Regions from separate parts of the Streptomyces sp. NPDC048171 genome, predicted to be linked through region 4. Evidence: riboswitches for the same ligand, from Rfam matches in the RefSeq annotation. Region 4 holds a riboswitch; each other region holds the start of a gene.
What was found. Region 4 has a riboswitch for cyclic di-AMP ahead of ACGF3J_RS18180 (transglycosylase SLT domain-containing protein). Riboswitches for the same ligand answer to the same signal wherever they lie in the genome.
Positions count from the first base shown of each region.

Region 1 (7,749 bases), on a different contig from region 4:
GGGTTGGTGACGAACAGGTCGTCGCCGACGAGCTGCACCTTGTCGCCGAGCTTGGCGGTGATGGTGTTCCAGCCGTCCCAGTCGTCCTCGAACAGCGGGTCCTCGATGGAGACCAGCGGGTACGCCTCGACCAGCTCGGCGTAGTACTCGGTCATCTCGGCGGCGGTGCGGTTCTTGCCCTCGAAGGCGTAGGAGCCGTCCTTGTAGAACTCGGACGCGGCGACGTCGAGCGCGAGGGCGATCTGCTCGCCGGGCGTGTAGCCGGCCTCCTTGATCGCCTCCAGGATGAGGTCGAGGGCCTCGCGGTTGGAGCCGAGGTTCGGGGCGAAGCCGCCCTCGTCGCCGAGGCCGGTGGCCAGGCCCTTGCTCTTCAGGACCTTCTTCAGCGTGTGGTAGACCTCGGCGCCCCAGCGCAGGGCCTCGGAGAAGGACTCCGCGCCGATCGGGGCGATCATGAACTCCTGGATGTCCACGTTGGAGTCGGCGTGCGAGCCGCCGTTCAGGATGTTCATCATCGGCACCGGCAGCAGGTGCGCGTTGGGGCCGCCCAGGTAGCGGAAGAGCGGCAGGTCGCTGGCCTCGGAGGCGGCGTGGGCGACGGCGAGGGAGACGCCGAGGATGGCGTTGGCGCCGAGCGAGCCCTTGTTGTCGGTGGCGTCCAGGTCGAACATCGCCTGGTCGATCAGGCGCTGCTCGGTGGCGTCGTAGCCGACGAGCTCCGGGCCGATCTGCTCGATGACGGCGAGGACGGCCTTCTCGACGCCCTTGCCGAGGTAACGGCCCGGGTCGCCGTCACGGAGTTCGATGGCCTCGAAGGCACCGGTGGAGGCGCCGGACGGAACGGCGGCACGACCCGTGCTGCCGTCGTCGAGGCCGACCTCGACCTCGACCGTGGGGTTGCCTCGGGAGTCCAGGATTTCCCGGGCTACGACGACGTCGATGGACGGCACGAGCATCTCCTTCTTCAATGTGACGCTTCGGTGTGACGCGCGGCTCCGCAGGACCGCGTCGGCTCTGCGGGACCGAGCCTAACCGGCTCCGGGCGATCGGCCAGCCGATCGCCCACCCGCTGGACAGAACCGAGAGTAAATTGTTTCCGAACGGAACAAAGCGGATTTCGAAAATGGGCCCGCCCCGGTGCGTACGGGGAACACACACCGGGGCGGGAGTCGCGGCAGGCGCCGCTTACTTCAGGTGCAGCTGCTGACCCGGGAAGATCAGGTCGGCCTCGTCGACGATGTCGTCGTTCAGCTTGAACAGCTTCTCCCAGCCGCCCTTGACCTCGTGCTCCTGGGCGATGGAGCTGAGGGTGTCACCCTTGACGACCTTGTACTCGCCGTCACCCTTCTCGACCTTCTTGCCGGTGGGGGTGGTGACCGTCTTCTTCTCGGCCTTCTTCTCGGCCTTCGGCTCGGCGGCCGGGCGCTCGTCGGAGCGGGACGCCTTCTGCTCGGTGGAGCGGTCGGCGGTGGAGCCGCTGTCCTGGCTCTCGCCGGAGCCGCCACCGGTGTTCGCGGCGTTCGAGAGGCCGGTGCCGCAGACCGGCCAGGCACCCTTGCCCTGGCCCGCGAGCACCTTCTCGGCGATCTCGATCTGCTGCGCCTTGCTGGCCTGGTCGGCGGTGGCGGCGTACTGGGTACCGCCGTAGCCGGCCCAGGTGGAGGCGGAGAACTGGAGGCCGCCGTAGTAGCCGTTGCCGGTGTTGATGGACCAGTTGCCACCGGACTCGCACTGGGCGACGGCGTCCCACTCGGAGGTGGTGGCGGCGGAGGCGTTGCCGGCCGCCATCAGCGGGGCGGCGACGGCGGCACCGGTCACGCCGGCGACGGCGATGACGCGAGTGGCCTTGGACGGACGACGGTGCTTGCCCTTGCCGGAAAACAGCATGGTTGATCCCCTCACCGACGCCTGCGAGGTGAGCTGTCGGGTTCGGGCCGGTTGAGTTGCCCGGCCGGGTTCCTCGCGGAACTCGGCTCCACCCCTAGCCGCTCCGGCAGAACTGCCCGGTGCGGCACTTACCTTGGGTCCCCCGCTCCTGCCTTCGGCGCTTTTACGCGACGACTGTTCCCGTACGGCCGCTGGCAGGATTCGGCGTTGCGGCTGTCGGGGCCCGCGGTGGCGAGCGGTCATGACCGTAGACACGCGCTCCGCGGATTTTCAAAGACGATCACGGCTTCTGAGACCTATCTCTCACGAGATCCAAAACGGACATAGGGTCTCTAACCATGACGCGAACTCCCCCTACTTTTCGCCCGATTCGCCCGTGACCGTGAGCGTCTGACCGGGCAGGATGCGGTCGGGGTCCTGACCGACGACCCGCTCGTTGCCGGAGTAGAGCGCACGCCATCCGCCGTCGACGCCAAGGGAGTCGGCGATGGCCCAGAGACTGTCGCCGGAGCGGACGATGTACGAGTCGTCACCGGCGTCCCCCGACCCTCCGTCACGCGAGGCGTGCCGGCCCGAGGTGCTGTCGGTGAGCCCCTTCCAGCGCCCGCCCTCGTCCGCGCTGTCGCCGCGGTGCTTGCCGGAGCCGGACGAGCGGTCGGCGGCCTCCGGATCGGCGGTGGCGCGGCGGTCGCTTTCGGACGATGTGCCCGTCTTGGCGGATTGCTTCTTGCCGTCGGACGAGTCGTCAGGGGACTCCGACCCGGAGGACGGAGAAGACGAAGGGGACGAAGCGGACGCGCCGGGTGTGGGCTCGGTCTCCTTCTCCGAACCCGACGGCGACGACGCGTCGGACGACTCGGATGATTCGGACGACTCGGGCGAGTCCGACGCCTTGGGCGAACCCGTCGGCTCGGGCGTCTTGGACCCGGCGGGGTCGGGGGTGTCCGACGTCTTCGGGGCCTGCGAACCCTCCGACGCGCCGTCACCGGTCGGCGCGGTGGCGCCCGGGGGGTTGCCCAGACCCGCGAGCAGTCCGCAGGTCGGCCAGGCGGCGATGCCCTGGTCCGCGTACAGCTTCTCGGCGATTCTTATCTGCTGGGAGCGACTGGCCTGGTCGGCGCTGGCCGCGTACTCCAGGCCGCCGTACCGCTCCCACGCCTCCTGGGGGAGCTGGAGGCCGCCGTAGTAGCCGTTGCCGGCGTTCTGGCTCCAGGCGCCGCCGGTCTCGCACTCGGCGATCTGGTCCCAGTTCGCCCCGGCCGCGTGGGCGCCGGTGGCGCCGAGCAGCGGGATGGCGATGGCGGAGCCGGTCACTCCGGCGGCGACGACCAGTGCGGGAGCCTGGCGGGGGCGGCGGTGACGACCGTTCCCGGAGAGCATGCGACGACCTTTCACAGACGACGGGGACCGTGCGGCGGATGATGCTCGTCGCCACACTGATTCGTGAACGTATAGGCAGATGATCGCTTGTCACAAGTTCATGCCGCGCGGATCACGTGAAGATCACAGAGTTGAGGGCGTGTCATGTTTACCTTGACGACGCACCGTTGCCGAGTCCTGACGCAGTCGGCGTGAACGAGACGGGCAAAGTGCGCAGACCTCGCATGATGAGCCCGCCGCGCCAGCGCAGTTCGGCCGGGTCGGCGTCGAGGCGCAGATCGGGGAGGCGGGTGAGGAGCGTGGCGAGCGCGGTCTGCCCCTCGAGCCGGGCGAGCGGGGCGCCGAGGCAGTAGTGGATGCCGTGGCCGTACCCGAGGTGCTGGCTGTCGCGTCGGGCCAGGTCCAGGGTGTCCGGGTCGGTGAAGCGCTCCGGGTCCCGGTCGGCGGCGGCCAGGACGACGAGCACGGGGTCGCCCGCGGCGATCCGCTCTCCGCCGAGATCGAGCGGCTCGGTGGCGAAGCGCCAGGTGGCCAGCTCCACCGGTCCGTCGTAGCGCAGCAGTTCCTCGACGCCGGTCTCCAGCAGGCCCCGTTCACCGGCGGCGAGGGAGGACTGGAGGCGGGCGCGCTGCTCGGGGTGGGTGAGCAGGGCATAGGTCCCGTTGCCGATCAAATTGACCGTGGTCTCGAAACCCGCGAACAGGAGGATGAACGCCATCGCCGCGGCCTCGTTCTCGGTGAGGTGCTCGCCGTGGTCGGAGGCGCGGATGAGACCCGAGATGAGGTCCTCGCCGGGGCCGGGCTCGGGCGGCAGCGCGGCGCGTTTGCGGTGGATGAGGTCGGCGAGGTAACCCCGCATCTTCTTGACCGACCGTGCGACACCGCCGCGGGGGCCTCCGCCGTGACGGATCATCATGCCCGCCCAGTCCCGGAAGTCGTCCTGGTCCTCGCGCGGAACACCGAGCAGGTCGCAGATGGCGTAGATGGGCAGCGGGAAGGCGAAGTCGTGGATCAGGTCGGCGGAGCCGTCGGCCGCGAACCGGTCGATGAGGCCGTCGGCCAGCTCCTGCACCCGGGGCGCGAACTCGGCGACCCGCCGGGGGGTGAACGCCTTGCTGACCAGCCGGCGCAGCCGGGTGTGGTCCGGCGGGTCGATGTTCAGCAGGTGGGTCATCAGCTCGGCCTTCCGCTCCCCCGGGATGCCGGTCTTGCCCTTGGCGTGCGCGGGCTCGTCGTGGTGGGCCGGGTTCTTGGACAGCCGCGGGTCGGCGAGGGCCTGTTTGGCGTCCGCGTACCGGGTGACCAGCCAGGCCTCCACTCCGCTGGGCAGCCGTGTGCGGTGCACGGGGGCGTGTTCGCGCAGCCAGGCGTAGGCGGGGTAGGGGTCGGTGGCGAACTCCCAGGTGAACAGCTCGGGGGCGGGTCCGGCGGGCGGCGGGTGCGGGGTCACCCCTCGACCCCGCGGATCGCGTCCCGGTACGCCCGTGCCGCCGCTCTGAGTGCCGCCTCCGGGTCCGTGCCCTCGGACTCGGCGCGGACGGCCAGGGCGAGGAGGTCGTAGCCGATGCCCTCGCCGGTGGGGAGGGGGACGTCGAGGCCGGCCTGGCGGACGCGGGAGGCGAGCTTGGCGGCGAGGGCGAGGCCGGGCTGGCCGAGAGGGACGCCCTCGGTGACCGAGGTGCGCTGCTTCTCGGCGGCCTTGGTGCGCAGCCAGTGCTCCCGGACGTCCTCGGGGGTGTCGGCGGTCTCGTCGCCGAAGACGTGGGGGTGGCGGTGGATCAGCTTGTCGACGATGGTGCCGGCCACGTCGTCGACGGAGAACGGCGCTTCCGGGTCCTCCTCGGCGATGCGGGCGTGGAAGACGACCTGGAGGAGGACGTCGCCCAGTTCCTCGCGCAGTTCGTCGCGGTCGCCGTCCTCGATCGCCTCGACGAGTTCGTAGGCCTCCTCGATGGCGTACTTGGCGAGGCCCTCGTGGGTGCGCTGGGAGGACCAGGGGCATTCGAGGCGGATGCGGTCCATGACCTGGACCAGGTCGAGGAGGCGGGCGCCGGGGAGGTCGTAGGAGGCGGGGAGCAGCTCCAGCTCGGGCATGTGGACCCGGCCGGAGCCGGCGAGGCGGGCCAGACCGTCGGTGAGCGCGGGCTCGCCCTCGCCGGTCGCCACGACCACCGCGGTGCGGCCGCCGGCACAGGCGCCGACCAGTTCCTCGGCGGTGGGGGCCGCCTCGTCGACCCGTATGCCGGCCTCGCGCAGGTAGGGCAGCTGGGGGTGGGTGCCGTCGGCGCACAGCACGCGGTCGGCGGTGCGCAGGGCCTGCCAGGCGGGCCAGGAGAGCAGGCCGGGGGCGACGCGGTGGCTGGTGGTGAGGAGGACGATGCGGCCCGGGTCGGAGGGGGCCGCGTCGGCGGTGGTTGCGTTCACTCCCCGAACGTAACGCATGCCCCGGACGCCCCCCGAGTTGTCCACAGGGGGCCCGCGCAGGACCGTTACGCCGTCTCCTGGCTCTTGGCCGCGGTGATCTCCCTTACCCACGGCGTCTCGGCGTTGACGCGGCTGCTCTTGCGGACGTCCCAGGCGCCGTAGCGCGGGTTGAGGTCGACGTCGAGCTTGGCGGAGGCCTTGGACAGGGCCTGCCAGAACTCGGGGCGGCTGGTGTCGGTGCCGAGGCTCTCGGCGAGCTTCTGGGCCTCCAGCTGGAGGCGGAGGTTGTCGTCGAGGCGCTCGGGGGCGACGCCGTACTGCTGGAGCCAGGCCGTCTCCAGCTGCTTCGGGCCTCCGGCCTGCTCCTCCAGGCCCGCGCGCATCGCCTGCACTTCCTTGCGGGTGACGGTCACACCGGCGTCCCGGGCGGCGCGGTGCAGCACCTGGTCCAGGACCATGCCGTGCAGGGTGTCGCGGGTGAGGGTGCCGGTCTGTGCGACCACCTGCTGGTACTGGGTGTCGTCCGGGACGGCGGCCCGCTGCGCCGCGCGTACCTCGTCGACGCGGTTCTCCAGCTGGGAGACGGTGATGCGCTGGTCGCCGACGACGGCCGCCGCGCCCGGATGCGCGTCGTTGCCGCAGGCGGTGAGCAGGGGTGCCGCGGCGGCGATCGCGGCGGTGAGGAGGAGCGCGGGGCGACGGCGGCGGTGCAAGGAGACCTCCCGTTGGAGATTGTGCGACGGTGCACAAGGTCTTGCGATGATCGATGTTAGGCAGTGGCCCGGCTCTGGCCAACCCATTGGACCAACGATTCACCTGGACTTCGGGCACCGCCCCGCCACCGCGCGTCGGGGCGCTCGTCAGCCGCGCATCCGGCCCAGCCAGTGGAGCGTCCGCCGGACGTCGGAGGCGAGCGGGTGGCCGGGGCCGTGGACGCGCTCCACGTCGTGCAGCAGCCGGGCCAGTGTGTCGTGGGCGGCGGGGCGGTCGCCGAGGGCGAGCAGCAGGTGGCCGACGCGGCGGCGGACGTCGTGGGCGAGGTCGGGGTCGCCGGCGACGTACTGGTTCTCGTAGTACGGGAGCAGCGCGCGGTACTCGGCGAGGGCGGCGGCCGGTTCGCCGAGCTGTTCCAGGCACTGGGCGGCGTCGTAGCGGTGGCGCAGGGACTGGGGGTCGGCCTGGCCTGCCTCGGCGGCGCGCTCGTCGGCGAGGCGGCGCAGTTCGGGCAGGGCGCGCCGGTACTGGCCGTCGTCCATGAGAGTGGCCGCGTACTGCTTGCGCAGGGTGCGGACGACCGGGGAGCGTTCGCCGTGCTGTTCGGCGGCGGTGGGCAGGATGGCGCCGAGGATGTCGACGGCCTGGGTGATGCGGCCCTCGCCGAGGAGGCGTTTGACCTCGTCGACGGCGCGGGCGACGTCCGGCTTGGCGGCCTCGGCGGTGGGCGGGACGGGGGCCGGCTGCGGGGCGGGGGTGCGGGCGCGGTCGGGCCAGGGGGCGTGCGGGCGGACGAAGGGGCGGGTGGGGTCCAGGGCGCGGCCGGTGGGCATGGAGCGCGCGGGGAGCAGCAGCGCCAGGTGTTCGTAGACCTCCTGGGCGGAGTCGGGGCGGTGCTGCGGGTCCTTGGCGAGCAGGCGCAGGACGAGGGCTTCGAGCGCCTCGGGGACCTCGGGGCGGACGCGGCGCACGGGCAGCGGCGGTTCGTACAGGTGGCGGTGGAGCACGCCGAGCGCGGTGGAACCGGCGAACGGAACGTCGCCGCTGAGCAGTTCGTGCAGGACGACGCCGAGGGCGTACAGGTCGGTGTACGGGCCGACGGCGCCGCCCATGGCCTGCTCGGGCGACATGTAGGCGGGCGAGCCGATGGGGGTGCCGGTGTGGGTGAGGCGGGTGGTGTCGGCGTCCATGACGGAGGCGACGCCGAGGTCGAGGACGGTGACGGTGCCGTCCTGCTTCACCATCACATTGCGCGGTTTGAGGTCGCGGTGGACGATCGGCACGGCGTGCACCGCGCTCAGTACGGCGCACAGTTGCGCGGCGACCGCGACGGCCCACTGCCAC
Region 1 covers NZ_JBIDAU010000004.1:521,638-529,386, reverse strand. Annotated here, with positions in the region: gene eno (phosphopyruvate hydratase) at 1-950, opposite strand, end outside; gene ACGF3J_RS14030 (transglycosylase family protein) at 1,186-1,887, opposite strand; cyclic di-AMP (ydaO/yuaA leader) riboswitch at 1,891-2,057, opposite strand; gene ACGF3J_RS14025 (transglycosylase family protein) at 2,242-3,267, opposite strand; gene ACGF3J_RS14020 (cytochrome P450) at 3,416-4,717, opposite strand; gene ACGF3J_RS14015 (nucleoside triphosphate pyrophosphohydrolase) at 4,714-5,691, opposite strand; gene ACGF3J_RS14010 (SurA N-terminal domain-containing protein) at 5,757-6,404, opposite strand; gene pkaE (serine/threonine protein kinase PkaE) at 6,552-7,749, opposite strand, start outside.
Region 1: linked by a shared signal. The riboswitch ahead of ACGF3J_RS14030 (transglycosylase family protein) and the one ahead of ACGF3J_RS18180 (transglycosylase SLT domain-containing protein) in region 4 are both predicted to bind cyclic di-AMP.

Region 2 (7,749 bases), on a different contig from region 4:
GACCAGGAGGAGCAGCACCGGCCACAGCAGTGCCGCCAGCGCCAGCAGCGCGGCGGCCAGGGCCGTCCAGCCGAGCAGCGAGAACCGGGTGCCGAGCACGGTGGTCGCGGCGACCGCGGTGAGCGCGCCCGGTGTCCCCGCCCGCGTCAGCCACTGCGGGCGCTCGACCAGCAGCAGGTAGACGAAGTTCGCCGCCAGGGCCAGCCAGGCGGCGCAGGCCAGGAACAGGGCGATGCGGGACAGGACCTCGTATCCCGTCAGGTGCATGGCGACCGACAGGATGCCGGTCGCCATGACCGCGGCCCCGGCCGCCGGTGGACGCTGCGCCCACCAGGCGCGCAGGGGGGAGGGGAGAGTGCCTGACGACGTGCCTGACGACATGTCCCCGATGCTAGAGAGCCGGGCCGGTCAGGCCGGGCGCACCACGCTGTGGATCGACGACTCGCCGTCGTAGTAGATCGACTCCTCGCGGACGTACGCGCCCGGCTTCGGGGCGTGGATCATCATGCCGTTGCCGATGTAGAGGCCGACATGGCTGAGGTCGTCGTAGAAGAAGACGAGGTCACCGGGTTGCGCCTGGGAGACGGGGACGGTCGTTCCGGCGTTGACCTGGTCGTACGTGACGCGCGGCAGCGTCACCCCCGCGGCCTTCCAGGCGGCCTGGGTGAGGCCGGAGCAGTCGTAGGAGCCGGGGCCGGTGGCGCCCCAGACGTACGGCTTGCCGATCTGGGCGCGGGCGAAGCCGAGCGCCTTCTCGGCCTTGGTGCCGTACGACGAGTCCGGCGTCGAGGAGCCCGACGAGCTGTTGCCGCCGGACTCCGAGGAACCGGAGGAACTTCCTCCGCCGCTCTCCTGCTGTGCGGCCTCCTCCCGCCGCTCGCGCTCCTCGGCCTGCTGCCGGGCCTGCTGCTCGGCCAGCTCCGCGGCCTTGCGGGCGGCCTCCTCCTGCTTCTTCTTCTCGATCGCCGCGAGCCGGGCCTTCTCCTCGGCGGTCAGCTTCGAGAGCAGTTCACGCGCGGTGGCGAGCTTCTTCTGGACGGTCGACTTGGCCGTCTTCAGGTCCTGCTGGGAGCCGGTGAGCGTCTCCAGGCTCTCGGCGGCCTCCCGGCGCTTCTTCATCGTCTCGGACTGCTGCGTGACGTAGTCGTCGACCGCGGTCTTCTGACGGCCGGTGAGCCGGCCCATCAGCTGGTTCTGGTCGAAGTACTCCTGCGGCGAGTCCGCGAGCAGGAAGGTCGCCGTCTCCGGGACCGCCGTGCCCGTGCGGTACTGCGCGGACGCGAAGGAACCCAGTTCCTCGCGCGCGTCGTTGAGCTTCTGGGTGCGCTGGGCGACGTCGTCGAGGAGGGTGTCGACCTTCTTGCGCTGCTTGGCGGTCTTCTCCTTGGCCGCGTTGTACTTCTCGGTGGCCGACCCCGCCTGGCGGTAGAGGTCGTCGACCTTCTTCTCGACCTCTTCGAGGCTCGGCCTGTCGTCGTCCGACGGCGTGGCGTTCGCTGTCTGGGACAGCAGGGCGACGGAGGTGAGGGCCGCTGTGGCGAGGGCCGGGGTCCGTATGCCCGCGACGCGTGATCCGGTGGGGCGCGACTTGCGGTGCGACGCCAAGGAGGCGCTCCTTCCAAGTGCTCCGCCTACCGGGTTAGCTGTCGGGTTCGGGCGGCACGGAAGGGTTGCCCTACGGCGGACCGTCCTCATGGAGGGCGGTACGGCCGATTCACCCCAAGTTCTCGGTTGGGTCCCCGGCTCCGGGCGCCGTGGCGGGCACGCCGGACTCGGCGGAGGCCGCGCGGCCCGGCGAGGTTCGCCGGAGGGGGTCGTTCGGCCTGCTCGCACGGTAGCCAACTCGTGTGGCCGCTGTGAAGGTTGGTGGGTGATATGCCCGATACATTTTCGTGACCTTGGCGACGGGTGTCACTCTCCGTGTTCCGGCAGGTCGCAGGGCGTACCGGTGTGAGGTGTCCCGGACATTCTCCGGGGTGGCATCGGGTTGTCGGTGGGGCGCCCTAGACTCGGAGAGCGATGAGCAGCCTCTTTGACGACAGCTTCCTGGCGAGCCTCCAGACCCCCCGGGGTCACGAGGAGGAACCCCCGCCGCCGCCCGAGGACGGTCACGGACCGGAGCCGGTCCCGCACGACCTGTTCGGCGGGAAGTTCGACGCGCCCCCGGAGCGGGACCGGTACTACCGGGACGGCGCCCCGCGCCCCGCCCTGGACCCGGCCGCCCTCCTGGACGGGCTGAACGACAATCAGCGCGCCGCCGTGGTGCACTCCGGCTCCCCCCTGCTCATCGTGGCCGGCGCCGGCTCCGGCAAGACCCGCGTGCTCACCCACCGCATCGCCCACCTGCTGGCCGAGCGCGGCGTCCACCCGGGCCAGATCCTCGCGATCACCTTCACCAACAAGGCCGCCGGCGAGATGAAGGAGCGCGTCGAGCAGCTCGTCGGCCCGCGCGCCAACGCGATGTGGGTGATGACCTTCCACAGCGCCTGCGTCCGCATCCTGCGCCGCGAGTCGAAGCGGCTCGGTTTCACGTCGTCCTTCTCGATCTACGACGCCGCCGACTCCAAGCGGCTCATGGCGCTGGTCTGCCGCGACCTCGACCTGGACCCCAAGCGCTTCCCGCCCAAGTCCTTCAGCGCCAAGATCAGCAACCTGAAGAACGAGCTGATCGACGAGGAGGACTTCGCCGCCCAGGCGGCTGGGGGCACCTCCCAGACGGAGTCTGGGGGAGGCTTCGAGAAGACGCTCGCCCAGGCGTACGCGATGTACCAGTCGCGGCTGCGTGAGGCCAACGCCCTCGACTTCGACGACCTGATCATGACGACGGTCAACCTGCTCCGCGCCTTCCCGGACGTCGCCGAGCACTACCGCCGCCGCTTCCGGCACGTCATGGTCGACGAGTACCAGGACACCAACCACGCCCAGTACGCCCTGGTGCGCGAGCTGGTCGGCGGGGCCTCGGAGCACCCCGTCGACGTACCGCCGGAGGCCGAGGTCCCGCCCGCCGAGCTGTGTGTGGTGGGCGACGCCGACCAGTCGATCTACGCCTTCCGCGGCGCCACCATCCGCAACATCCTCCAGTTCGAGGAGGACTACCCGAACGCGACGACGATCCTCCTGGAGCAGAACTACCGCTCGACCCAGACCATCCTCACCGCCGCCAACGCGGTCATCGAGCGCAATGAGTCCCGCCGGCCCAAGAACCTGTGGACCAACCAGGGCGCCGGCGCCCAGATCACCGGGTACGTCGCCGACACCGAGCACGACGAGGCCCAGTTCGTCGCCGACGAGATAGACCGCCTCACGGACGCGGGCGAGGCCAAGGCCGGCGACGTCGCCGTCTTCTACCGCACCAACGCGCAGTCCCGTGTCTTCGAAGAGGTCTTCATCCGCACCGGCCTGCCCTACAAGGTCGTCGGCGGCGTCCGCTTCTACGAGCGCAAGGAGGTCCGGGACGTCCTGGCCTACCTGCGGGTGCTGGCCAACCCGGAGGACTCGGTGCCGCTGCGCCGGATCCTCAACGTCCCCAAGCGCGGCATCGGCGACCGGGCCGAGGCGATGATCGACGCCCTGTCGCAGCGCGAGAAGATCAGCTTCCCGCAGGCACTCAAGCGCGTCGACGAGGCGTACGGCATGGCGGCGCGCTCGGCCAACGCCGTCAAGCGGTTCAACACGCTCATGGAGGACCTGCGCACCATCGTCGAGTCCGGCGCCGGACCGGCGACCGTCCTCGAGGCCATTCTCGAACGCACCGGCTACCTCGCCGAGTTGCAGGCCTCCACCGACCCGCAGGACGAGACCCGTATCGAGAACCTCCAGGAACTCGCGGCCGTCGCCCTGGAGTTCGAACAGGAGCGGGCCGAGGGCGAGGAGGCCGGCACCCTCGCCGACTTCCTGGAGAAGGTCGCCCTGGTCGCCGACTCCGACCAGATCCCGGACGAGGAGGACGGCGACGGCGTCGTCACCCTCATGACCCTGCACACCGCCAAGGGCCTGGAGTTCCCGGTCGTCTTCCTCACCGGCATGGAGGACGGCGTCTTCCCGCACATGCGCGCCCTCGGCCAGGCCAAGGAACTGGAGGAGGAACGGCGGCTGGCGTACGTCGGCATCACCCGCGCCCGCGAGCGGCTCTACCTGACCCGGTCCACCCTGCGCAGCGCCTGGGGCCAGCCCTCCTACAATCCGCCCTCGCGCTTCCTGGAGGAGATCCCGGCCCCCCACCTGGAGTGGAAGCGCACCGGTGCGAACGGACCGGCGCCCTCCGCGCCGGTCTCGGGAGTGGCGGCCTCACTGTCGTCGTCCCGTTCCCGCTCGTCGGCGTCGGGCGCGTCCGGCTTCGCCACCCGCCGGTCCGCCGGCGCGGAGCAGCCGACGGTGTCCCTGGCGGTCGGCGACCGCGTCACGCACGACCAGTTCGGGCTCGGGACGGTCGTCGGGGTCAAGGGCACCGGGTCCAACGCCGAGGCGACCATCGACTTCGGCGACACCAAGCCGAAGCGCCTGCTGCTGCGGTACGCGCCGGTGGAGAAGCTCTGACGGTGCCGGACCGGCCGCGCGGGCCCGGGCTGCGGCTCGGGTCCGCGGCCGGGCGCGCACGCACCGGGGGCGGACCGACGGCTGAGACGCTACGGCGTCACTGAGGGTTGAGGCCGTGGCTGCGCAGCCACGAGAGCGGGTCGATCGCCGAGCCGCCCGAGGGGCGCACCTCGAAGTGCAGGTGCGGGCCGGTCGAGTTGCCCGAGTTGCCGGAGAACGCGACGGCGTCACCGGCTTTGACGGTCGTACCCGAGGGAACCTGGTAGCTGGAGAGGTGGCAGTACCACGTCTCCGTGCCGTCCTTCGCCGTCACGATCATCATGTTGCCGTACGCGCTGTTGTACTGCGTGCGGACGGTGCCGTCGGTCGCGGCCATCACCGTCGTCCCGTACGACACGGGGAAGTCGATGCCGCTGTGCACGGACATCCAGTTGATGCCGGCCTGCCCGTAGTAAGCGCTGAGTCCGTGCTGCGCCACCGGGAGGGCGAACTTGGGGCGCAGCCGCTCCTTGCGGGCCGCCTCCTCCGCCGCGCGCTTCTTCTCGGCGGCCTGCTCGGCCTTGAGGTCGATGCGCTCCTGCGTCCGGCTGGCCCGGTCGGCGAAGTCGTCGGCTCCGGCGGCGAGGCTGGTGAGCTGGGTGTCCAGCTTGTTGTTGGCCGTGGACGGCTTCACCGGCGCGGCCTGCTGCGCGCCCGGGTCGGCGGCCGCCGCCGTGGTCTCCGTGCCCTCGTCGCCGGTGAGGCTGCCGACGGAGGCGGCCGCGATGCCGGCGACGCTCATCACGCAGGCCGACGGCACGGCGATGGTCAGCAGCGCGGAGCGCTTGGCGGGCTGGCGGCGGCGGGAACGCGCCCCGGCCCGGGAGGCGCCGCGCGCGGCCGGGACACGAGGGGCCGGGGTGATCTCCTCCTGGTCGTCCAAGAGGGCGGTCACGGTCGGGAGTTCGCCGGTGGCGGTCAACTCGCCCTCGTGCGGGGCCGGTTCGTCCTCGGCGGACAGGATGTCCGGGGTGGCGTCCTGCACTGCCGCGGGCTCCGCCGGGTGCGCGGTGGTGCCGTCGGGGTTCCACTGGGTGGCGTCGTAGGCGCCGGTGTCGAACGTGCCGGTGGCGAAGGCGTTGGCCTCGAAGGTGGCCGTCTCGAAGGCCGTCGCCTCGAAGGTGGCCGTCTCGTAGGCGGCGGTCTCGTCGAAGGCGACCGTCTGGAAAGCGCCCGTGTCCAGGGTGCCGGTGGCGAAGGCACCGGTCTCGAAGCTGCCGGTCTCAAAGGTCTGCGTGCCCCAGTCCCACTGCTGGGTCCCGTCGGCAGGGTTGCCGGACGGGTCCGGCTGGGTCCAGACGCCGGTGTCCCACTGCCCGGTGGCCTCGGCGCCCGTGGCCTGCGGCTGCGCACCGGCGGGCTCCTGGTAACCGGCCGTCCACGCGGTCGCGTCGTAGGGCCCGGAGTCGTAACCGGTGTGGTGCTGGGCGGCGTACGCGTCGTAGTGCTGCTGCCCGCCGCAGTCGGACCACTGGGTGGTGTCGTAGGCGCCCGTGGTGCCGTACGAGCCCGTCGTGTCGTAGGTGCCGGTGGCGTGGCCCGGCAGGTTGCCGAAGAGGGGGTCCGCGTCGAAGGCCGCGGGGGCGGGACCGTTGGTCGGAAAACCAGTGGTGTCGTAGCCGCCGTACGTGGTGAGGTCGCCGTACTGGGCCTCCCCTGTGCCGTACGACGCGTAATGCGCCGACGCGGCGTCGGAAGCCGAAGCCGGGGTGGTCATGGTCCCCGACGGGTGACGGTCGTTCACCAACTTCTCTTTCGCCTCGACAACAGGGGCTGCCAGAGCAGTGCGGCGACTGTACCCGGCGGTATACGGGCACGACAATCTTCGTCAGGTTTCGTTGGCGAAGGAAACGGGCAATCGGCCGTGTTTTGGGGGACGGCGGGCACGAGTTTGGCTTTTTGTTCGAGCGGTGTTCGATGCTGAACGGGTTGTTTCGGAGTCAGGCGACCGTCAGACCACCGGCTCGTCCGCCCGATCCCGCTCGTCCACCGGATCCCGCTCGCCCGTCCGTCTCCGCGCCGGTCTCCGCCTCGATGGCGTCCAGTGCCTGCCGGATCCCCGTGGCCACGGCGGGGTGCACCGGCAGCGCGAGGTGGCCGACGCCGCTGACCCGTACGTTCTGCACGGTCAGGTCGGGATGGTCGAGGCAGGCCGTCTCCAGCGGGTCCATCACCCGGTCCAGGTCGCTCCAGAAGCTCACGAACTGCGTACGGCAGCCGGGCGTGGGCCGCGACAGCTCCTCGATCACCGCCGACCCGGGGCGCATCTGGCGCACGATCGGGTGCGCGTTGGCCAGCGGGACCACGCGGGTGCCGGAGTGCGGGGTGCCGAGCGTCACCAGCGTCCGTACCCGCAGGTCACCGCCGAGCCGCTGCACGTAGTACCGCGCGATCAGCCCGCCGAGGCTGTGCCCGACGACGTCGACGCGCTCGCTGCCGGTGCGCTCGCAGATCTCCTCGATGTGCCGGCCGAGCAGCTCGGCCGCCGTACGGATGTCGCAGGTCAGGGGGGAGTAGTTCAGTGAGTCGACCTGGTGCCTGCCGTGCTGGGCCAGGCTGCGGCGCAGCAGCAGGAAGACCGAGCGGTTGTCGATGAAGCCGTGCAGCAGGACGACCGGCGTGCTCGGGGGTGCCGGAAGCCGGGGGGCCGGCGGGGAGGGCTCCGGGTCCCGTGAACCGGCGGACGGGAGGGGCAGGGAGGGGCGGCGCTCCTGGATGATCCCCGAGGGATAGAGGAGCAGATGCCCGGCGAGGATCGCGACCTCCAGGGCGCTCGCCTTCAGGAAGGTCAGGGAGAGCCCGGTCAGCCGTCCGGGCAGGCTCGCCAGTTCCGGTAGTCCCGGGATTCCTGGCAGACCTGGAAAGCCCGGGAGGAGACGCTGGAAAAGCGGAAGAAGGGGCAGTGCTGCCGTGGTGACCTTCATGGGGCCGACCTCCGTCCGGCACGCGCAGGGACGCCTCTGTCCCCCGTGTGCCCTCGTTGGAGTGCCGTGACACCAGTGATTGGCGATGTTCGCGAGGTTTACCCGGATGGGTGTGTCGGCGTGCGGTATCCGAGCCGGGGGTGTCCCGTGGGTCTGGTCTGACCTGTGGGTTTCGTCTGGCCCGTGGTGTCGGTGATACGGCGACGAGGCCCGCTGCTTCCCCGTCCCGCCCTCGCTGCGGCTCTCCGTG
Region 2 covers NZ_JBIDAU010000002.1:170,606-178,354, forward strand. Annotated here, with positions in the region: gene ACGF3J_RS05195 (tellurite resistance/C4-dicarboxylate transporter family protein) at 1-381, opposite strand, end outside; gene ACGF3J_RS05200 (C40 family peptidase) at 409-1,605, opposite strand; cyclic di-AMP (ydaO/yuaA leader) riboswitch at 1,614-1,788, opposite strand; gene pcrA (DNA helicase PcrA) at 2,020-4,536, shown strand; gene ACGF3J_RS05210 (M23 family metallopeptidase) at 4,634-6,319, opposite strand; gene ACGF3J_RS05215 (triacylglycerol lipase) at 6,516-7,499, opposite strand.
Region 2: linked by a shared signal. The riboswitch ahead of ACGF3J_RS05200 (C40 family peptidase) and the one ahead of ACGF3J_RS18180 (transglycosylase SLT domain-containing protein) in region 4 are both predicted to bind cyclic di-AMP.

Region 3 (7,749 bases), on a different contig from region 4:
ACCGTCTTGCCGATCTCCGTGCCCGTGCCCGAGATCACCAGTACCGGCATGTCATCCCTCCTCTGCCGCCGCGCACACCGCGCGGGCGATGCGTGCCACGTCCGCGTCGCCCGTGACGTACGGCGGCATGGTGTAGATCAGGTCGCGGAACGGCCGCAGCCACACGCCCTCGCGGACGGCCGCCGCGGTGGCCGCCCTCATGTCGACGGCGTGGTCGAGCTGCACCACGCCGATCGCGCCCAGCACCCGTACGTCCGTCACGCCCGGCAGCCCGGCCGCGGGGGCCAGACCGTCGCGCAGGCCGGACTCGATCCGCTTGACCTCCGCGAGCCAGTCCTGTCCGAGCAGCAGTCCGATCGATGCGCAGGCCACGGCCGCCGCCAGCGGATTGCCCATGAACGTCGGCCCGTGGGCCAGGACCGGCACCTCGCCGCGCGAGATGCCGTCGGCCACCTCCGACGTGCACAAGGTGGCCGCCATCGTGAGATAGCCGCCGGTGAGCGCCTTGCCGACGCACATCACGTCCGGCGTCACCGCCGCGTGCTCCGCCGCGAACAGCGCGCCGGTCCGTCCGAAGCCGGTCGCGATCTCGTCGAACACCAGCAGCACGCCGTGCGCGTCGCACGCCTCCCGCAGCACCCGCAGGTACGCGGGGGAGTGGAACCGCATACCGCCGGCGCCCTGCACCACCGGCTCGACGATCACCGCGGCCAGTTCGCCGGCGTGCCGCTCGATCGTCGACCACAGATGGCCGGCGTACGTCTCGTCGTACTCGGCGGGCGGCGCGTCGGCGAAGACCTGGCGCGGCAGAGCGCCCGACCACAGCTCGTGCATCCCGCCCTCGGGGTCGCACACCGACATGGGCTGCCAGGTGTCGCCGTGGTAGCCGCCGCGCCACGTCAGGAGGCGGCGCTTGGCGGGGCGGCCCAGCGAACGCCAGTACTGGAGGCACATCTTGACGGCGACCTCGACGGACACCGAACCGGAGTCGGCGAGGAAGACGTGCTCGAGTCCGTCCGGCGACATGTCGACCAGGAGCTTCGCCAGCCGGACGGCGGGCTCGTGGGTGAGCCCGCCGAACATCACGTGGCTCATCCGCTCCAACTGCTCGCGGGCGGCCTCGTTCAGCACCGGGTGGTTGTAGCCGTGGATCGCCGACCACCAGGACGACATGCCGTCCACCAGCTCCGCCGAACCGTCCGCGGGACGCAGCCGCACCCCGCTCGCCGACTCCACGACGAGCGGGTCCTGCCGCCCAGGCATGGGGCCGTACGGGTGCCAGACGTGCCGCCGGTCGAGCGCCAGCAGCTCGTCCACCGTCAGCGCGGGCTCAGGCATTGGGCGCGAGATCCGTTCCGGCACCGCGGCGGCGTACGGCCACCAGGTCCGTGCGGGGCTCCTCGGTCCGGGCCGCCGGCGCCGGAGCGCAGACCCCGCCGTCCCCGTGCGATCCGCAGCCCCCGCCCGCCTCGCCGTCCCCGTGCGGTCCGCAGCCGCCGCCCGCCTGCGATCCGCAGCCGCCGCCGGCGGCCGCGACCCGGTGCTCCGGCAGGGTCACCCGGTCGGCGCCCTCCACCTCGAAGCCGGCGTCCGCGATCATCTCCAGGTCGGCGTGGCCGGCCTGGCCCTCACTGGTGAGGTAGTCGCCGAGGAAGATGGAGTTGGCCAGGTTCAGGGCCAGCGGCTGCATGGTGCGCAGATGGACCTCGCGCCCGCCGGCGATGCGCACCTCGACGTCCGGGCAGACGAACCGGGTCATCGCCAGGATGCGCAGGCAGCGCTGCGGGGTGAGGTGCCACTCCTTGGCCAGCGGCGTGCCCTCCATCGGGATCAGGAAGTTGACCGGCACCGAGTCCGGGTCCAGTTCGCGCAGCGAGAAGACCACGTCGACCAGGTCCTCGTCGCTCTCGCCCATGCCCGCGATGAGACCCGAACAGGCGGAGAGCCCGGCCGCGTGCGCCTTGCGCACCGTGTCCACCCGGTCGGCGTACGTGTGCGTGGTCGTGATGTCCCCGTACGTCGCCTCGGACGTGTTGAGGTTGTGGTTGTAGGCGTCGGCGCCCGCCTCGCGCAGCCGCTCCGCCTGGCCGTCGGAGAGCAGCCCCAGGCAGGCGCACACCTCGACGGACCCGTCCTGCTCCTTGATGGCCCGGATGGTGTCCGAGACCCGGTCCACGTCCCGGTCGGTCGGGCCGCGTCCGCTGGCCACCAGACACACCCGCTTGGCGCCCCCGGACACCCCGGCGGCGGCGGCCGCGGTGGCCTGGTCGGGCTTGAGCCAGGTGTACTTGAGGATCTCCGCCTTGGAGCCCAGCCGCTGCGAGCAGTAGGAGCAGTCCTCGGGACACAGGCCCGACTTGAGGTTGACGAGGTAGTTGAGTTTCACCCGCCGGCCGAACCAGTGCCGGCGCACCTTGCCGGCCGCGGCCACCACATCGAGCAGGTCGTCGTCGGAAGTGGCGAGGACGGCCAGCGCCTCCTCGCGGGTCGGCGACTCGCGCCGAAGCCCCTTGTCCACCAGCGTGTTCAGCAGGTCCATGAGAGCCGATCCTGTCCTAAGGGGCCGCCCGCGGCCAAGGAGAGTTTGCACAACACTGACAGATCGACGTGTGGGTATTGCCACACCTCGCGGGGGTGGCGATGCCGCTAGTGTCTGTCCATTGCCTACAAATTCCCCAAGGAGCGGCTCATGGCGTTCGGCTGGATCGACGAACAGGCCCGGGCGCGCCACGAGGCGGGACTCGTACGGGTTCTGCGCCCCCGTCCGGCCGACTCGCCGCTGCTGGACCTGGCGAGCAACGACTACCTCGGACTGGCCCGGCACCCGGAGATCACCGAGGGCGCGGCCCGGGCGGCGCGCACCTGGGGCGGCGGTGCGACCGGTTCCCGGCTCGTGACCGGCACGACCGAACTGCACGCCGCACTCGAACGCGAACTGGCCGCGTTCTGCGGATTCGAGGCCGCGCTCGTGTTCTCCTCGGGCTACGCGGCCAATCTCGCGGCGGTCACCGCCCTGGCGCCGCACGGCAGCCTGGTCGTCTCCGACGCGGGCAACCACGCCTCGCTGATCGACGGCTGCCGACTGGCCCGCGGCACGACCCAGGTGGTGGCGCACGCCGAACCGGAGGCCGTGCACAAGGCGCTGGCGACGCACGACGGGCCCGCGGTCGCCGTCTCCGACACGGTCTTCTCGGTCGACGGCGACGCCGCGCCCCTGGCCGCCCTCGCCGACGTGTGCCGGAAGCACGGCGCCGGTCTGGTCGTGGACGACGCACACGGGCTGGGGGTGCTCGGCGACGGCGGCCGGGGCGCCCCCAGCGCGGCGGGCCTCGCGGGCCGGGAGGACGTCGTCGCCACGGTCACGCTGTCCAAGTCGCTGGGCAGCCAGGGAGGTGCGGTACTGGGTCCCGCCCGGGTGATCGGCCACCTGGTCAACGCCGCCCGGACGTTCATCTTCGACACCGGCCTCGCCCCCGCCGCGACGGGCGCGGCGCTGGCCGCGCTGACCCTGCTGCGCCGCGAGCCGGAGCGCGCGGCGCGGGCCCGGGCCGTCGCCGCCGAACTGTACGCGCGGCTGACCGCATCGGGCCTGGAAGCGGTACGCCCGGACGCCGCGGTGGTCTCGGTGCGCGCGCCCTCCCCGGAGGGGGCGGTGCGCTGGGCGGCCGACTGCCGTGCGGCCGGCCTGTCCGTGGGCTGTTTCCGTCCTCCTTCCGTGCCGGACGGTGTCTCACGGCTCAGGCTGACCGCTCGGGCGGACCTCTCCGGGGAACAGATCGAACGCGCGGTGCGGGTGATCGGCGAGACGCGACCATGAGTCGGCGTGGCATGGCCGTGCGTCGTCCGACGTCTCGTGGGGTGGTCAGTCCTGGTGGATCCCGGCGGTGAAGGACGTCCAGCTCTCGGGGGAGAAGAGCAGGGCGGCCCCGGCGGGGTTCTTGGAGTCGCGCACCGCGAGAAGTCCGGCCCAGCGGCCGGCCGACGGCCGGGCCGTCTCCACGCAGTTGTTCGCGCCCGTGCTGTAGCTGCTGCGCAGCCACCGCACGCCGGTCAGATCGGTGCCGGCAGGGATGTTCCCGGGAAGTTCGGACATGGAGCCTGACATGGTGCCTCCTTACGCGCCTGCCGCGGTCGCGGCGATGAAGTCCAACGAGTCCTCGGGCGAAAGGGCATGGATCAGAAGGGCGTTGAAGGCCTCGGTATAGGCCTCTAGGTCTTCTTTCCGTTCGAGATGCAGGCTACTCGTCAAGTGGTCGAGAACAACCACGTCCAGATCAGAAGTGCTCGAAAAGGAGAAGATTACGAAAGGGCCGGTGACACCGATGTGCGCCCCGGCGGCAAACGGCAATACCTGGAGCCGGACATGGGGCAGACGCGCCGCCTCCACCAGCCGCTCCAGCTGACGGGCCATCACCCCGGGGCCGCCCACCTGCCGGCGCAGCACCGCCTCGTCCAGCACCGCGCTCAGCTCCAGCGGCGGTTCGCCGCGCAGCACGTCCTGCCGGGCCAGCCTGACCTCCACCAGCGCGTCCAGCCGCTCCTCCGGCATGCCGTCCACGGCGGCCCGCGTCACCTCGCGGGCGTACTCCGGTGTCTGGAGGAGTCCCGGGACCACCGTGGTCTCCAGGGTGCGCATCGCGCCGGCCTGGGACTCCAGGCTGATGAAGTCGCGGTAGGTGGGCGGCAGCACCCCGCGGTAGGCGTGCCACCAGTGGTGCCGGCCGCCCGCGTCGTCGGAGCGCGCCAGCATCACCAGCAGCCCGCGCAGCTGGTCGTCGTCCACGCCGTAGGCGTCGAGCAGTAACCGCACGTCGGCCGGTTTCGCCCCGCTCGTCCCGGTCTCGATGCGGCTGACCTTCGACTGGTGCCAGCCCACCAGGCGGGCCGCCTCCCCGCTGGTGATGCCCGCCGTCGTGCGCAGGGCGCGCAGTTCCGCGCCCAGCTTCCTGCGGCGCACCACCGGACCGTGCTGCATGGGCCACTCCCTTACTCCTTATGGGCCGCCCAAATCCGCTCTGCCGTCGCAGAGTTCACCGCTTCGAGCGACAGATATATGCATATCTTGGTGGATCGCCGTCCTTCACGGGCCGGGTGATGGCAGTCTGGCGGCGAAGCACCAGTCCGGGACCGTACTCGAACCGCCCGCTTCGTGTCGGACCACGGTCCCGTGAGAAAGGGACGACGTCGCCATGGCCGATCACCTGGAAGCATCCGTCACTCTGCCGAGCGATCCCGCTTCGGTGGCCGCCGCGCGCACCTATGTGGCCGGCACGCTGGTGGAGTGGGGCCTGCCGTCGGACGCGGAGATGTCCGACACGGTCCGGCTCATCGTCTCCGAACTGGCGACCAACGCGGTCCAGCACACGCTCGGGCAGTCGCCCACCTTCACGGTGGATCTCGTCCTCGACCGTGACGAGCGGCTGCGCATCGGCGTCACCGACAGCCATCCGCGCTTCCCCAAGCGCCTGCCCGCCGCCGTGCAGCAGGACAACGGTCGCGGCATGGTGATCATCCGCTGGCTGACCGCCGAATGCGGCGGCAAGCTGCGGGTCCGCCCCACGCGGGAGGGCGGCAAGACCGTCTCCATCGAACTGCCCTGGACCGCCCCCCGCCCCCCGGCCGCCGCCGAGGGGGTGACGGCGGGGCAGAACGCCGTCATCCCCTTCGGGAGAGCTACTCGCCCCCGGGCTGTCTGACCCCGGGTCACTCGATCAAGGGGCGCTCGCCCCTCAGGGGCTACTTGACCCGCCCGTAGGAGACGCTCCCGGTCCAGATCTTCTGCAGGCGCACCACGTCCCCGGTCTTCGGGGCGTGCCAGAGCTTGCCCTTCCCGGCGTAGATACCGACGTGGTAGACGCTGCGGCCCGAGTGGAAGAAGACCAGGTCTCCCGCCTTGCGCTTCTTGGCCGAGACGTGGCGGGTCTTGTTGTACTGCTGGGCAGCGGTGCGCGGCAGCTTCTTGCCGGCCTTCTTGAACGAGTACAGCGTCAGGCCGGAGCAGTCGAACCTGCGGGGCCCGACGGCGCCCCACCTGTAGGGGGAGCCCTTCTTGGAGGCCGCGATCTTGAGGGCCTTCGTCGCATGAGCCGCCGCGGCCGCCTCCGAGGAGAAACCGGGGACCACGACGGAGCCGCCGACAGCGGCGAGAGTGAGGGCCGAGGCCGTACCGGCACGAGCCATCAGGGACGGGACACGATTGAGCGCGAACATGCGCAACCCTTCGTCAGCCGCCTGTGAAGGATGACCTGTCGGATTCGGGCTGGCGAAGTTGCCCGGCCGCACGAGTGCGGCTTCACCCCAAGGGCTGCTCGGTCCGGCGCCTCTCCCACGGAGGCGTCCGCTCCTGCGACCCGTCGTGCTCGGGTCCTCCACTCCTGCCGATCCACTTCCCTCGCGACCGGTCGTCCGGACGGCGGCAGGATTCGGCGTCCGCCCGGACCGCCCCGCCGCTGCGGCGGGGGCTTGTCGTCAGTCACGGATCTTGTCTCGCCGGAGGGGGAATTCCCAACGGAACGTGCCTTTTGTGTTGTTACTCACCACCCACCCGTTCGGGTGGACACGCCTGTGTTCGAGCCGGGGCCGTAGGCGGCGACGACCCCGGGACCAGCGGCGCAGCGGTGGGCGCAGACGTCGGGAGAGGGCGGCCGCGCAACCCGGACCGGTCGTCAACCGGGTGTGTTCCTACGCCGAAAGGAGGTACGTCTTTTGGTCCGTTTCGAACCCCGTCCACTCAACTCTCGGAACACGGCGGAAGACTGAGGCGTCCCGTCCGCCGCTCGCCGTCCAGTACCCGCAGGGCCCGGGCGAGGGTGGGCGCGTGCAGTTCCGTCTCACCCCGCGCGTGCATCAGCTCCAGCGCGTCGCGCAGGGCCGCGGCCTTCCCCACCAGCGCCTGGGCGGCCCGCAGTCCCCGGTAGGTGTCGCCGTCCCGCGCGGGGTTGATGCGCCCGAGCAGGTCGACGACGTCCAGGTAGCGGTCGATCAGCTCGGCCTCGGCGCGGGTCAGGGCGGGCAGGGGCGGCAGTTCCGGTGGCAGCATCGGCCGTTCACCGGGTGCGGGGTGTGCCGGGCACGGCCGAGCGGTCGGCCACGATCCGGTCCACCAGCCCGTACTCCAGGGCCTGTTGGGCGTCCAGGACGGTGTCCCGCTCGAGGTCTTCGGTCACCTGCGCCGGAGTGCGGCCCGTGTGCCGTACGAGGATCTCCTCCAGACGGGCGCGGATCCGGGTCAACTCCCCGGCCCGGATGGCCAGGTCGCTCGCCTGCCCCTCCATCGGCTCGGTGAGCGAGGGCTGACGGAGCACCACCCGCGCCCCGGGCAGCATCGCGCGCTTGCCCGGCGTGCCCGCCGCCAGCAGCAGCGCGGCGGACGCGCCGGCCTGTCCGAGACAGGTCGTCTCCACGTCGCAGGCGACGTAGCGCATCGTGTCGTAGATCGCCGTCATGGCCGTGAACGAGCCGCCGGAGGAGTTGATGCAGAGGGCGATGTCCCGGTCCGGGGCCTGGTGCTCCAGGTGCATGAACTGCGCCATCACGTCGTTCGCGGAGGTCTCGTCGACCGGCGTCCCGAGAAGGACGATCCGCTCCTCCAGCAGCTTCGAGTACGGGTCCGACGTACGGGCTCCGGCACTCGTGCGCTCGGTGAACTCGGGCAGGACGTGGCGGGCGGACGGTCGGGTCATGGCGAACCCCTCCTCGTGGCGGAACCCTCTTCGGCTGCACTGGCTCCGTATAAAATGTACAGGACGT
Region 3 covers NZ_JBIDAU010000009.1:309,342-317,090, reverse strand. Annotated here, with positions in the region: gene bioD (dethiobiotin synthase) at 1-50, opposite strand, end outside; gene ACGF3J_RS26400 (adenosylmethionine--8-amino-7-oxononanoate transaminase) at 52-1,338, opposite strand; gene bioB (biotin synthase BioB) at 1,331-2,539, opposite strand; gene ACGF3J_RS26390 (8-amino-7-oxononanoate synthase) at 2,690-3,817, shown strand; gene ACGF3J_RS26385 (DUF397 domain-containing protein) at 3,863-4,093, opposite strand; gene ACGF3J_RS26380 (helix-turn-helix transcriptional regulator) at 4,115-4,975, opposite strand; gene ACGF3J_RS26375 (ATP-binding protein) at 5,190-5,696, shown strand; gene ACGF3J_RS26370 (C40 family peptidase) at 5,737-6,210, opposite strand; cyclic di-AMP (ydaO/yuaA leader) riboswitch at 6,214-6,361, opposite strand; gene ACGF3J_RS26365 (hypothetical protein) at 6,731-7,039, opposite strand; gene ACGF3J_RS26360 (ATP-dependent Clp protease proteolytic subunit) at 7,047-7,682, opposite strand.
Region 3: linked by a shared signal. The riboswitch ahead of ACGF3J_RS26370 (C40 family peptidase) and the one ahead of ACGF3J_RS18180 (transglycosylase SLT domain-containing protein) in region 4 are both predicted to bind cyclic di-AMP.

Region 4 (7,749 bases):
TCGGCAGGAAGAACGGGAGGGTCGCGGCGAGCGCGGTGAAGACCAGGAACAGGCCGTTGTTGCTGATCTGCGAGATGAAGGCCGGGCCCTCGCCGCCACCCCCACCGCCGCCACCGAACGACGACGACCCGTCGCTCGTCTCGATCTTCACCGCGATGCCGACCAGGACCGGCACGGCGGCCAGGACGCCCAGCAGGGCGAGGGTGCGCCAGCGCCGGAAGGTGATCAGCAGTTCGCTGCGCAGCAGCCCGAGGGACCACAGCGGATTCGGTGTGCGAACCTCGTCCACGCCCGCACCCGCACCCGGCGTCTGGGCCCGCGCCACCGGCACGTTCCCCGTCTCAGCCCGCGACGTCTCAGCCCGCGACATCGAATCCCTCTCCGGTCAGGGCCACGAACGCGTCCTCCAGGGAGGCCCGTTCCAGCGCGAAGCCGCGGACACGGACATGGGCCGCGACCAGGGCCGCGTTGACCTCGGCCAGGTCGCGGTCCGGAGGCTCTGCGGTCACCCGGTCCTCGGCGACGACCACGTCCCCGGCGCCCTGCTCCTTCAGCACCCGCGCCGCCTCGCCCGCGTCCGGCGTGGTCACCACCAGCCGGCCGCGCGCCCCGGCCGACAGGTCGGCGACCGCGCCCTGGGTGATCAGGCGTCCCTGGGCCATCACGGCGGCGTGCGTGCAGACCTGCTCGATCTCGTCCAGCAGGTGGGAGGAGAGGAAGACGGTGGTGCCGTCGGAGGCGAGTTCCCGGACCAGCGCGCGGATCTCGCGCATGCCCTGGGGGTCGAGCCCGTTGGTCGGCTCGCCCAGGACCAGCAGGCGGCGCGGCTGGAGCAGCGCCGCGGCGAGGCCGAGCCGCTGCTTCATGCCGAGCGAGTACGCCTTCGCCTTCTTGCCGGAGGCGGCCGCGAGGCCCACCCGGTCCAGCGCCGCCCCGACGCGCTCGCGCCTGGTGCGCGGGTCGGCGGTCGGGTCGGCGGCGTCGTAGCGCAGCAGGTTGTCGCGGCCGGAGAGGAAGCCGTACAGGGCCGGGCCCTCGATGAGGGCACCGACCCTGGGCAGCACGGTGCGGGCGGCGCGCGGCATGGGCCGGCCGAGGACCCGGGCACTGCCCGAGGTCGGTTCGATCAGGCCCATCAGCATGCGGATGGTGGTGGTCTTGCCGGAACCGTTGGGGCCGAGGAAGCCGAAGACACTGCCCGCCGGGACGGTCAGGTCGAGACCGTCGACGGCGAGCTGTCCGCCGCGGTAGCGCTTGGTGAGCCCGCGGGTGGAGATGACGGCGTCGTCCGCCCGCTCCGGCTGTGGCTCCGGCTCCGGCTCCGTGACGGACGGTTCGGCCATCGGCTTCCTCTCCTGTGCCTCTTGTCGTACGGAAGGCCGCTGGGTTACTTCGCGGCGTTCGCGGCCTTCACCAGCGCGTCCTTGGTGACCGCACCGGCGTAGACCGTGCCGTCCTCGGTGATCAGGGCGTTGACCAGGCGGGTCTTGAAGACCGTGCCCGAGCCGAAGTCGCCCTTGACCTGGTCGCCGAGGGAGCCGAGGAAGCCGCCGAGGTCGCCGCCGCCAGCGGCGCCCGTGGGCAGGCCCTGGCCGCCGGTGTCGAACGCGGCGATCGAGTTCCAGCCCTCGCCGATGACCTTCAGGCCGTCCAGCTCCTTGGCGAGGTCGCCTTCGGCCTTGCGCCCGTGCTCGGGGGCCTTGGCGGCCTTCTCGTCGGCCTCGGTGACCTTCGCGCCCTTGGGCGGGGTGAAGTCGAACGTCGACGCGTCCGGCTTCGCGAAGCTGACCTTGGTGAAGCCCGCGTCCACGACGGCGGCGCCGCCGCTCGCCGGGGTCAGCGTGAACTTCAGCGGGGTGCCGGTCTCGGCGTCCACGGCGACGGTGATCGCACCGACCGTGGACCCCTTCTGCCTGGGCTCGACGACGAGCCGGTACGCGTCGCGGCCGGCCACCTGGGCGGTGCCGCCGACCTTCACGGACGTGGTGTCGTCGATCGCCTTGAGCGCCTGGTCGGCGAAGTCCTTCGGGGTGGCCGGCACGTCCTTCTCCGGCCGCTCCGCGCCGTCGGACGCCGAGTGGTAGACCTCGTTGGACTTGCTGTCGTAGCCCCAGACGTCCTTGCCGTCGTGGATGAGGCTGTACTCGGCGGCGTCCTCCAGCAGGGACACCTTCTGCCGGTCGGGGCCGTCGGCCGCGACGCGCAGGGTGTGGGAGCCGGAGGCCAGCTGGGTGAGCTTGGCCGAGGGGTCGGCGGACGAGCCGCCGTCCTTCCCCTCCCCGCCCGGACCGCCGGACATTCCGGACATCAGGCCGCTCTCCAGGCCGCCGAGGTCCGGCAGACCCAGGTCGGTGCTGATCCGGACCGTGCCGGAGAGCTGCTGGACGTCCGACTCGGCGATCTTCTGGACGAGTTCCTCCGCCGTGACCTTCGGCAGGTCGGGGTCCCCGGAGTCGGCGAGAGCGGGGACCAGCCCGATCGTCGCGGCCGCCACTCCCATCACCGCGACCGGGACGACGTACCGCGCGGCCTTGCGCCGTCGGGCACTCAGCTCCTCGCCCGCCCCGGGGGTCGTGTTGTCGTCGGAATCGATCGGTGCCATCTGTGCCCTACCTCCGTCGTCGGCGGCGGCTGTCTCGCGACCTCGCACTCGTTCACCCGTGAGCCGCCATTCTCACCCGAATCGGTGAGGATTGGTGTTTTCCGTGGTGTCCATCTGACCAAATCACCGGAGCGCAATCGTCAGACCGCGGGCTCAACTCCACGTACTCCTGCGGGATGACACCAAGGGGCGGTTCCTCCCCCGCCCCGTAGGGGACGGGTGCGCCGCCGGCCGGCGGAGGGCACCCGTCCGTGGCGCGGCGCACGGGCGGGGCGGGGTTCAGCCGGCCCGGTGCACCACGGCGTCGCACAGTTCCACCAGCGCGGCCTTCGCCTCGCACTCCCGCAGCGGAGCCAGGGCCGCGCGGGCCTCCTTGGCATAGCGGACGGTGTCCCGCCGGGCGTGCTCCAGCGCGGGGTGGGCGCGCAGCAGACGCAGCGCCTCGGCGTGCCGGGCGTCGTCGCTCAGGTCGGAGTCGAGCAGCTCGCTCAGCGCGATGTCCTCGGCGAGGCCCAGCCGGGCCGCACGCTCGCGCAGCCGGAGCACCGGCAGGGTGGGGATGCCCTCGCGCAGGTCCGTGCCGGGCGTCTTGCCCGACTCGTGGGAGTCGGAGGCGATGTCCAGGACGTCGTCCGCGAGCTGGAAGGCGACGCCGAGCCGCTCGCCGTACTGGGTGAGTACGTCCACCACCGTCTCGTCGGCGCCCGACATCATCGCGCCGAACCGGCAGGAGACGGCCACCAGCGAGCCGGTCTTGCCGCCCAGCACGTCCAGGTAGTGGTCGACGGGGTCCCGGCCGTCCTGCGGGCCGGCCGTCTCCAGGATCTGGCCGGTGACCAGCCGCTCGAACGCGAGGGCCTGCACGCGGACCGCTTCGGGCCCGAGGTCGGCGAGGATCTGGGAGGCGCGGGCGAACAGGAAGTCGCCGGTCAGGACCGCGACCGAGTTGTCCCAGCGGACATTGGCGCTGGCGACCCCGCGCCGCACGGCGGCCTCGTCCATCACGTCGTCGTGGTACAGCGTGGCCAGGTGGGTCAGCTCCACCACCACGGCCGAGGGCACGATCCCGGGGGCGTAGGGGTCGCCGAACTGGGCCGAGAGCATCACGAGGAGCGGCCGGAACCGCTTGCCGCCGGCCCGCACCAGGTGCTGGGCGGCCTCCGTGATGAAGGGCACCTCGCTCTTGGTTGCCTCAAGCAACCCTTCCTCGACCGCGACCAATCCGGCCTGGACATCGGCTTCCAGAGCCTGGTCCCGCACGCTCAGCCCGAACGGCCCGACGACGGTCACGAGGGGTCTCCTGTCTGCTGGTGTCTACTGGCGATTACCTGGTTTGTCGATAGGTCGCTGCCACCACTCGAGTCAGCGTATCCGGTCACCTTTCGATCACCGCTAGCGCCCACCGCTACAGGCCGGGCTGTATCGGATCATGAGCGGTATGTTTTTGATCAGTCGATATGAGCACATATTGGCCGATTTCAATATCGCCTCCCCGGCCCCGAACGGATGCCCGCCCGGCACACGAAAACACCGGAAGGGCGAAGCGCTCTGCATTGAGGGCCGGTTGGGGCATAGTTGGGACTAATGCCCGTTTTGCCGCGCTTGTTGAGGCCCGTGAGTTGGCTCACTCCGGAGCCCTCTCGGGCAACCCCGCCGCAACCTGTGCCCTCCCTTTGCCCCGCAAGCCAGTTGAGACTTGGCAACCGCAAAGGATCAAGAGCCTCAAACACCTCAGACCAAGGTCAACAGGACGTTGGGTGATTCCTGCACTTGTTTCGGACATGTGCTCTCGCATACGTTCCCGGCCTGTCGGGCGGACGCCGAATCCTGCCATCGCCCGTACGCACAGTCATCCACTCAACTCACTCGCCGGCAGGAGCGGGGGACCCAGGTAAGTCGCCGCACCGGTCACCACCGGAGCGGCTCGGGGTGAAGCCGTACCCGTCAGGGCGCGGCCGGGCACCTCCCCGCCCGAACCCGACAGCTCACCTCGCAGGCGTCAGGAGAGGGACACAGATGTCTGCCAACGGTCAGAACCGTCACGCCCGGACCACCCGGATCGCCCGCAAGCTCGCCCTGGCCGGCACCGGTGCCGCGGTGCTCGCCCTGCCGCTCATCGGCGCCACCGGCGCGTCCGCGGCCACCCCGGCCGCCCCGGCCGCCACCAAGACGGCCGCCACGGCGGCGACCGCCTACCCGGACAACCTCGACGGCTGGATCCGCGAGTCGCTCGACGTCATGGCGCAGCACGGCATCCCCGGCTCGTACGAGGGCATTCACCGCAACATCATGCGGGAGTCGTCCGGCAACCCGCTCGCCATCAACAACTGGGACATCAACGCCATCAACGGCACCCCGTCCAAGGGCCTGCTCCAGGTGATCGACCCGACCTTCCAGGCGTACCACGTCGAGGGCACCTCCTGGGACCCGTACGACCCGGTCGCCAACATCACCGCGGCCTGCAACTACGCGGCCGACCGGTACGGCTCGATGGACAACGTCTTCGGCGCGTACTGAGCCGCACCGCGACATTCAGAAGACCCGTTCGAGGACGACGGCCACGCCGTCGTCCTCGTTCGTCGTCGTGACCTCGTCGGCCACCGCCTTGAGTTCGGGGTGGGCACCGGCCATGGCGACGCCGTGCGCCGCCCAGTCGAACATCGGGATGTCGTTGGGCATGTCGCCGAAGGCGATCGTGCGCCGCCGGCCCACTCCCAGTCGCTCTGCGGCCAGCGCCAGGCCGGTCGCCTTGGTGATGCCGCACGGCTGCAGCTCCACCGTGCCGGGCCCCGACATGGTGACCGTCGCGAGGGAGCCGACCACCGCGCGCGCGGTCGACGCCAACTCGTCGTCGCTCAGGTCGGGGTGGCGCAGCAGCACCTTGCTGATCGGGGTGCGCCACAGCTGGTCGCGCCGCTCCACCCGCACCGCGGGCAGCGTGGGGTGGGGCATCAGGTACCCGGGCTCGATGAGGGTCAGGCCGTCGACGCCGTCCTGGTCGACCGCGGCGTACACCTGGCCCACCTCGGCCTCGATCTTGCCGAGCGCCGTCTCCGCCAGCTCCCGGTCCAGGGTCACCGACCACGGCATCCGGTGCGCGCCGGCGTCGTACACCTGCGCGCCCTGCCCGCACACCGCGAGCCCCGTGCACCCGAGGCGGTCGAGCAGGGGCCGCACCCGGGGTGCCGGGCGCCCCGTCACCACCAGATGCCGCGCACCCGCCCGGGCCACCCGCGCCAGCGCGGCCAGCGACCGTTCGGAGACGGTGTCGTCGCCGCGGAGCAGCGTGCCGTCGAGGTCGGTGGCGACGAGTGAGTATGCGGTGCGGTCCATGATCAGAGAATACGGACGCGACACCGGTCCGACTCACCCGCGACCGGTTCCGAACGAGGACGCGGCGAGTACGTTCGAACGCGCACGACGACGCACGAACATGTCCGAAACCTGACACATCATCGGCTAAAGCCGGTTAAGGGCCTGTGCACCGGTTGGCAACAACATGGTCTGCTACCTACCCCCGGGGCGGCCCCCGGGGTACCTTCCTGTTGTCCAGGGGGGACTTGATCGGGGGGTCGGGTTGAACAGCGGACGCGTACGTGTGCTCAGGCCACAGGAGCTGGGCGAGGGGGAACGGGAGCTCTGGCGGGAAATGCGCGCCAAGTCGACGGCGCCGCGCAACCCGTTCATGGAACCGGAGTTCACCGACGCCGTGGGCCGGGTACGGCCGCGGGCGCGGGTGGCGGTGCTGTACGACGGCGGTGAGGCGGCCGGATTCCTGCCGCACGAACGCGGGCCGCTGGGCCAGGGCCGGGCGATCGGGCTGGGGGTGTCGGACTGCCAGGGCGCGGTCCTGCGCCGGGGCCTCGCCCCGGATCCCCGCCGACTGCTGCGGGCCTGCTCCCTGTCGAGCCTCGCCTTCGACAACCTGGAGGCCGAGCAGGGGCTGTTCGTGCCGTACGCCGCCGAGGAGCACACCACCTACGTCATCGACGTGGAGAAGGGCTACGAGGCGTACGAGAACGTCCTGCGCACCCAGTCGCCGAAGTTCCTGAAGACCACCCTCGCCAAGGAGCGCAGGCTGGGCCGCCAGGCCGGCGACGTGCGCTTCGTCTTCGACGAACGCGAGCCGGCCGCGCTGCGCACGCTCATGGAGTGGAAGTCGGCGCAGTACCGCAGGACGGGACGCCGGGACCGGTTCGCGCGGGAGTGGATCAGCCGGCTCGTCGGCAGGCTCGCCCGGACGCGCGCGCCGGAGTGCACGGGCACCCTGTCCGTGCTCTACGCGGGCGGCCGGCCGGTCGCCGCCCACTTCGGGCTGCGTTCGGCGACGGTCCTGGCGTGCTGGTTCCCGGCGTACGACCCGGACTTCGCCAAGTACTCGCCGGGCCTCGTCCTGCACCTGCGGATGGCGGAGGCCGCGGCCGCCGAGGGCATAGGGCTGCTGGACCTGGGGCGGGGCCCGGCGGAGTACAAGGACTCGCTGAAGACCGGGGAACTGCCGGTGTACGAGGGGGCGGCGACGCGACCGGGGGCGGGCACCGCCCTGCACTGGCTCGGCCGCGAACCGGCCCGCCGCGCGCACGGCTTCGTGCGCGACCGCCCGCGGCTGGCGTCGCTCGCGGTACGGACGTTGAGGGGCGCGGCCCGGCTGCGCAGGTCCTGACGAGGTCAACCACGAGGGGGTGGGCGCATGGCCGGTGTGCGGCGTGCGCGGCAGAAGACATTGCGGGAGACACGACGGGAGATCGACGCCTTCCTGCGCATCGGGGCGGTGCAGGTCGCCGAGCTGGACCTCGGCGACGGCACCGGCGCGGAGGACGAGGCGGAGGCGGCGGTGCTGCGGCCGGGCCCGGGGAGCCCGCCGGTGTCGTCCGGCGCGGTGTTCGTGCTGGTCAGACGGGCCGGCCTGCCCGTGGGCACGCTGCTCGGCCACGTCCCCGGGGGCGCGGACCCCACGCGGGTGCTGGCCGGGCTCGCGCGGGAGCTGCCCCGGGGAGCGCCGCCCGAGCCGTGGCCCGCGCCACCGTCCGCCGGTGTCGTGGTCGCCACCCGGGAACGCGCGGACCAGCTGGCCCGCGCCCTGGACTCGCTGCTCGCCCAGGACCACCCGGACTTCGAGATCGTCGTGGTCGACAACGCGCCCGTGA
Region 4 covers NZ_JBIDAU010000006.1:143,706-151,454, reverse strand. Annotated here, with positions in the region: gene ACGF3J_RS18200 (ABC transporter permease) at 1-370, opposite strand, end outside; gene ACGF3J_RS18195 (ABC transporter ATP-binding protein) at 357-1,343, opposite strand; gene ACGF3J_RS18190 (DUF2092 domain-containing protein) at 1,388-2,602, opposite strand; gene ACGF3J_RS18185 (polyprenyl synthetase family protein) at 2,882-3,892, opposite strand; cyclic di-AMP (ydaO/yuaA leader) riboswitch at 4,460-4,615, shown strand; gene ACGF3J_RS18180 (transglycosylase SLT domain-containing protein) at 4,619-5,119, shown strand; gene ACGF3J_RS18175 (HAD family hydrolase) at 5,135-5,935, opposite strand; gene ACGF3J_RS18170 (GNAT family N-acetyltransferase) at 6,201-7,265, shown strand; gene ACGF3J_RS18165 (glycosyltransferase) at 7,293-7,749, shown strand, end outside.